2 regions of the Lactiplantibacillus sp. 30.2.29 genome follow, and region 1 is predicted to be linked to the other one. Evidence: riboswitches for the same ligand, from Rfam matches in the RefSeq annotation. Region 1 holds a riboswitch; the other holds the start of a gene.
What was found. Region 1 has a riboswitch for thiamine pyrophosphate ahead of KGF65_RS12995 (ECF transporter S component). Riboswitches for the same ligand answer to the same signal wherever they lie in the genome.
Positions count from the first base shown of each region.

Region 2: it holds a riboswitch for thiamine pyrophosphate, as region 1 does, so the genes downstream of both, thiM (hydroxyethylthiazole kinase) here and KGF65_RS12995 (ECF transporter S component) in region 1, are expected to answer to the same signal.

Region 1 covers NZ_JAGYGU010000025.1:35,858-39,128, reverse strand. Annotated here, with positions in the region: gene KGF65_RS13000 (ABC transporter ATP-binding protein) at 1-572, opposite strand, end outside; gene KGF65_RS12995 (ECF transporter S component) at 602-1,171, opposite strand; TPP riboswitch at 1,273-1,366, opposite strand; gene KGF65_RS12990 (glutathione peroxidase) at 1,511-1,996, shown strand; gene KGF65_RS12985 (aldo/keto reductase) at 2,040-2,870, shown strand.
Region 2 covers NZ_JAGYGU010000006.1:73,654-76,924, reverse strand. Annotated here, with positions in the region: gene KGF65_RS04795 (zinc-binding dehydrogenase) at 209-1,180, opposite strand; TPP riboswitch at 1,341-1,446, shown strand; gene thiM (hydroxyethylthiazole kinase) at 1,526-2,317, shown strand; gene thiD (bifunctional hydroxymethylpyrimidine kinase/phosphomethylpyrimidine kinase) at 2,343-3,167, shown strand; gene thiE (thiamine phosphate synthase) at 3,157-3,271, shown strand, end outside.

The DNA of each region.
Region 1 (3,271 bases):
CCGTGTTGGTCGCGCAATTCAACGAGTCGTTCGAGTAGTCCGGCGCGGGCTTCCGGGTCCACGCTGGCAAAGGGTTCGTCGAGCAAGATCACATCGCTATCCATCGCCACGATAACGGCGAGGGCAACCTTTTGTTTTTCACCACCCGATAGCTGGTTCAAGAGCCGCGGTTGTAGGTGCTCAATCCTCACGAAGGCCAGTGCGTGCCGCAATCGTGCCATCATCTGTGAGCGGGGCACTTGTAGGTTCTCCAATGCAAAAATCAACTCGTGCTCGACCGTGTCCATGGCAAACTGTTGATTTGGATTTTGAAACATCATCGCGACGTGCCGCGCGCGCTGATTAGCGGGCAGGTCGTTTAATGATTGACCGTCAAACGTGATACTGCCGGACGCGTCGGCTAGCGATAAGCCCCCCGCCATCAATTGAAGCAGTGTTGACTTGCCAGTTCCCGACGGCCCCGTTAATAAGGTGAACTGTTGTGACGGTAACGTTAAATTAACGTGTTCCAGAATGGGTGTCGGCGCCTGTGGATATGAATATGTTAAGTTGTTCAGCGCGATACGAGCCATTCTTGATTCCTCCATACCAAAGTGCGAGATTAATGTGTCGATTTGAGAACGTGGCTACGGTCAAGTAAGTCAGTAATTGCCTTGGTCAATAGACCACCGAAGACGAACATTGAGATGAAGCGCACGACTAAGTATAAGATCAGTAGCCAGAGTTGTAGTTTGAAATAGCCATTACGAGCCAGATCCCAGCCAAACGTCACCAGCGTAGTCGTGGTGGCCGCAGCCGTTAATCCTAACCAATCGTAGTGTTTGTAGCCGGTTGCGATGTAGCCGAGTTCGGCACCGAACCCTTGAACGATCCCCGAGATCAAGGTCGTGATACCCCATTGGCCGCCAAAGAACATTTCGACCGTTGCTGCGAGCAGTTCGCCTAAGGTGGCGGAACCCTTTAAACGAATCAGGTAGCCCGCCAGCATCCCTGGCATGCACCATAAGCCCAAAAGCAGCTCGTTGGCGAGACCGCTGAGCCCAAATGGTGTCAGTGCTGCACTCAGCACGTTATAAACAAAGTTGGTCCCCATAAAAATCGCCCCAAAGAAAATCCCGATAAGGGCCAGCAAAATAATGTCGTTCAAGTACCATGATTTAACCCATTTCATTGTTAAATCCTCCCAAAATAGTTTGTCATTCACGCATCTAAGCGACAAAAAAACGCCCACCACAAGTAACAGTGGCAGGCGGCTAAGTCTGAATTGATGGTTCCCCAAATAAAGCATTGTTCCCTGCGCTGGCATTGTCCAGATTCAGGTTCAATGGGTATTATCTCAGCCGCAATGGCACCCCAGTTGCTATGAATGATACGTTCAGTGTAACGGATAATCACGTTGAGTGCAATCAAATTTCCAGAAACCAAAGCAAAGTACGATGAAAAATCACAATTTTGTGGTTTACTAGGGTTAAAGCACGGCAATTGATTAATATTCTTAGGAGGGATGTTGATGGCTGAATCAGTGTATGACTTTACAGAAACGGAAATGAGTGGTGAGACACTCGACTTGTCGCAATATCGTGGGCAAGTGTTGTTGATCGTGAATACGGCTAGTAACTGTGGCTTGGCGCCACAATTTAAAGGATTAGAAGAACTCTATCAGAAGTATCATCAAGAAGGATTAGTGGTGCTTGGCCTGCCGTCTAACCAATTCCATCAAGAAAAGGCTGATGATGAGGAGACTCACGACTATTGTCAACGGCACTATGGCGTCACCTTCCCAATGACGAAGCGCGTGATGGTCAATGGTGACCAGGCGGACCCGTTGTTTACTTATTTGAAACAAGCGGCGGGACATGGGCGCATCAAGTGGAACTTTACCAAGTTCTTGATTGGCCGCGATGGTCGCGTCCTCGAACGGTATGCGCCGACGACTCGTCCAGCAACGTTTGAGGCTGCGATTCGCGATGCTTTGGCAGACCGTTCTGAAGATTAGTATGGTTTTGTTTTGAAAATTTTGAAGAAAGAAGTGGATTGAGTTGGAAACTTATACGCTACGTGATGGATTGACGGTCCCGAAGATTGGTTTTGGGACTTATAAACTGAATGGTGCGCACGGGGTGCAGGTGATTGGTTCTGCAATCGACCGCGGCTATCGACTACTAGATACGGCCTTCAATTATGAAAACGAAGGGGCCGTGGGTGAGGCGGTTCGTCGCTCATCCGTGCCACGCTCGGAGTTGCTGATTTCGTCCAAACTACCGGGGCGGCATCACACGTACACGCAAGCCATCAATACGATTCAAGAATCATTGTATCGAGCCGGGCTCGATTATTATGATCTGTATTTGATTCACTGGCCCAACCCGAAGGAAGACCATTACGTTGAAGCTTGGCAGGCATTGATTGACGCCCAAAAGTTAGGTTTGATTCGTTCGATTGGGGTCTCGAATTTCTTACCGGAACATTTAGACCGGTTGGATAAGGAGACTGGGGTCTTACCTGTCATCAATCAGGTCGAATTACACCCGTATTTCAACCAACAAGCACAACGGGACTATGACCAAGCGCACGGTATCTTAACGCAGGACTGGAGTCCCCTTGGCCGCGCGAGTGAGATGCTACAAAATGAGACACTCAAAGCGATTGCGGCGCGCTACCATAAAAATGTTGGCCAACTAATTTTACGCTGGGAGTTACAACTCGGCACGCTACCAATTCCGAAGTCGTCGACACCGAGTCGTCAAGCAGGGAACATCGACGTGTTTGACTTTGAAATCGGTGACGCTGATATGGCAACGATTAATGGCCTGAGTCGAGCAGATGGTCGCTTGAATGACCAAGATCCGGCAGTTTATCAGGAGTTTTAATTAAAATAGTTGATAGAGCTTCTGTGTTTTGAAATATAAAACGAATTGAAAGCTGTGCTGCGTCTATTATGAGTTGAAGATTTCAGTTTATATATTGACAAAATTTAAAATCGAATTGTAAAATTTTCTATGAAAAGGCAGGAACAACAATTCTGAAAGAAAGTGCCTCACCATTGCTAAACTAATTAGTTTGACAATAGTGAGGCACTTCAAGAAAACTCTGAGTTTTATTCGGAACAGCTCAATTGATTGGATTATTTTTTGAAAAGCATGAATATCATAAAAGTATAGATAGCTTCGAGAATAAATGCAATGAGAATCGTGAATAGGAGAAGTATCTTTTTGGAAAGGGCGCCATTAAAATAACTTAGTGATTCTAGATAAGTTGATATTCCAATAAT
Region 2 (3,271 bases), on a different contig from region 1:
CCGAATTTCTACCAATGATGGTCATTGGCTAACACCCCAAAAATGCACTTCAAGGCCGCCCTTGAAGTGCATTTTTCTGTAGATTCGATTAGGCCTGTCAAAATCACCGTTCAGCAAGCGTAACAACGAGACTTGATATGCTGCGTTAAAATGCGTTTGTTGAAAATTGTTGAGATAACTGAATCATGGTGAACAAACGTGGCAACCCTTAGTCAAACGTTACCACTAGTTTACCGGCCACTTGGTCTGCTTGGAGTTGCTGCAAGCCATCAACAAGTTGGTCGCGCTTCAAGACTTCGCTGATCAAGGGGTCGACTTTGCCGGCTTCAATCAGAGCTAACAGGGCTGCAGCCATTTGACCGAGGTCTGCGACTTGGGCAGGATTGCCGCTGCGATGGGCGCCACCTAAATCGAGCTTGCTAACGCTGACGACTTGGTTCTTTGGGAAAGTCTGAGGCGTCTCGAGGATGCAAACCAGCTGTCCGTTGTAGGCCAAGCGGGGCAAGTCAGCCTCAGGATTACCGATCGTGTTGACGACCAAGTCGACGCCCCGTTGCTGGGTCAACGCTTGAATCTTAGCCGTCACGTCTTCATGGCGGTAATCGATTTGCGCATCAGGATGAAGCGGTGCGACAAAGGCCTGTTTGCGTTGTGAGACCGTCGTATAGACCGTTTTGCCCGCAGCTTTCGCCAACTGGATGGCCATACTGCCGACACCGCCGGCACCCGCATGAATGAGGACGGTGTGCACCGCATTCAGGTTGGCCTTGCGTAACAAAGCCTGGTAGGCGGTCAAACCAGCGCAGAGACTGGCCGCGGCAGTTTCGAAGCTGAGGGTCGTTGGAATTTTGGCGAGAGCGGCAGCGGGCAAGCAGGTATATTCCGCAAACGTCCCATCTTTGGCCAGATTCGCGTGACCGCAGACCCGTTGACCAGGGGCAAAGTCAGTGACTTTAGCGCCGACCGCTTCAACGATTCCGGCCACGTCCAGGCCTAAAATGTGGGGGTATTTCCAGGCGTCATCGCCACCTAGGACTAATTTGTAATCAACCGGATTGAGACCGACTGCTTGCGTTTTGATCAAAACTTCGTCGGCTCCCAGCTCAGGCATGGGCCGTTCTTGCCATTCAAGCTGTTCTAAGGAACGATCTGATGGCGCAGGGACAACTAGTGCTTGCATCGACAATCACTCTTTTCTTTAAAGTTTAGTTGTCTTTATTATAACCATTACGTCAATGAAGATTAAACGATAATACGTTGTGTTTGCGCGAATAATGGGCTGACACAAAGATTGACGTTACCGGTTACAATCGGTAAACTAGAGGGTAACAATTGAATTCTCAAAACACTAGGGGTGTCCAAAAATGGGCTGAGATGGTGCTGTAAGTGCCGATCCCTTCGAACCTGTAAGCTCAAACTTGCGTAGGAAAGTGTCATTGCTACTATTAGCGACCACTGGATCGATGTAAGTTGATCAGTGGTCGTTTTTTATTAGCCGTGACCAGGACTAAGGAGGAGACTTGAAATGACGTTACAATTATTGAACACGTTGCGCGATCAAAATCCAATCGTTTTTAACATCGCCAACTTTGTCACGGTCCAGGACGTTGCCAATGGGTTGAATGCGCTGGGCGCGTCGCCCATTATGTCAGCAGAAGTACAGGAAGCGGAGTCAATAGTCCAAATTGCGGGGGCAGTTTGCATTAACATGGGGACGTTGACGACGCAACAGGTCAATCAAATGGCCGTTGTTGGAAAGTTGGCTAATCAGTATCATAAGCCAGTTGTGCTGGACCCGGTTGCGGTGGGGGCGGTGCCCTATCGTAAACAAGTCGCTTTGGACCTATTAGCCAAGTTTTCGGTCGATGTGATTCGGGGAAACGCGGGCGAAATTGCCGCGCTAGCTGACATCGACTGGCAAGCGAAGGGCATTGATGCCGGTGCGGGCCAGGGTGACGTGGTCGAAATTGCCAAACGGTGTGCGCAGCAATTTAACTGTTGCGTGATTTTGTCGGGCCCCACGGATGTTATTACGGATGGCAAACGGGTCGCTAAAGTTGCCAATGGAACGCCACTCTTTCAGCTACACGTCGGGTCGGGAGACTTGTTATCCAGCATCGTTGTCGCGTTTGCCGCGGTGAGCCCGACAGCTATTTATGATGCGGCTCAAGTGGCCTGCGTCGTCTTGGCGGGTGCTGGCGAATTGGTCGCTAGTCAGATGACGGCTGCGCGGCCGGCGACGTTTGCCATCGATTTGATCGACCGGCTGAGCCTCGTCTCGGTGCAAGAGATTCAAGCAATTGCAAAATTAAACTAAATAAGTGAAGGGTCGCGAGAGTTTTATGAATGAATTTCCACAAGTTGCAACGATTGCCGGGACGGATAGCGGCGGTGGCGCCGGTGTCATGGCTGATCTGAAAACGATGCAAGCCCGGCACGTCTTTGGGACCGCAGTCGTCGTTGCCGTGACGGCGCAAAATACGTTGGGCGTGCAAGATTTTATGGCGATGCCAACTAAATTGATCGATGAACAGTTTGCCTCATTGGCGGCGGATTTGAAGATTCGCGCTTGTAAGACTGGGATGTTGGCGGATGCTGAACACGTCCATGCCGTTGTTGAAAATTTAAAACGAGTCGATTTTGGACCACTGACGGTCGATCCAGTCATGATTGCCAAAGGTGGCGCAGCACTGCTGGCTGAAGATGCTATTCAGACGGTTCGTGATGAGTTGCTCCCATTGGCAACGGTGGTGACGCCCAACTTACCAGAAGCTGAACGGTTGACGGGACACCACATCACCAGTAATCAAGACATGGTCGCAGCCGGGCACGCATTACAGGATTTAGGTGCGGCGACGGTCATTATTAAGGGCGGCCACGGCGACAATCCGGATTTGGCGAATGACTTTGTGTTGTTGGCGGATGGCACTGCCTTTTGGATGTCGGCACCCCGAATCGAAACGGTGCGGACGCACGGCACTGGCGATACGTTGTCGGCTTGCATCACCGCAGAACTCGCGAAGGGTCAGTCCATGGCAGCTGCCATTCAGACAGCGAAAGCTTACGTGGCGGGAACGATTCAAGACGGTATCCAAGTTGGGCATGGTCACGGTCCCTTAAATCATTGGGCAGCGCTCAGTGAGGAGGTGACCATCCATGACGCTTGAATTTGAACCAGTCCAACTACGCGCCTACTTTGTTTGTGGCACACAAGACGTGGTGGGTCGCGACTTAGAAACGGTCATACAAACGGCGTTCGACGCCGGCATTA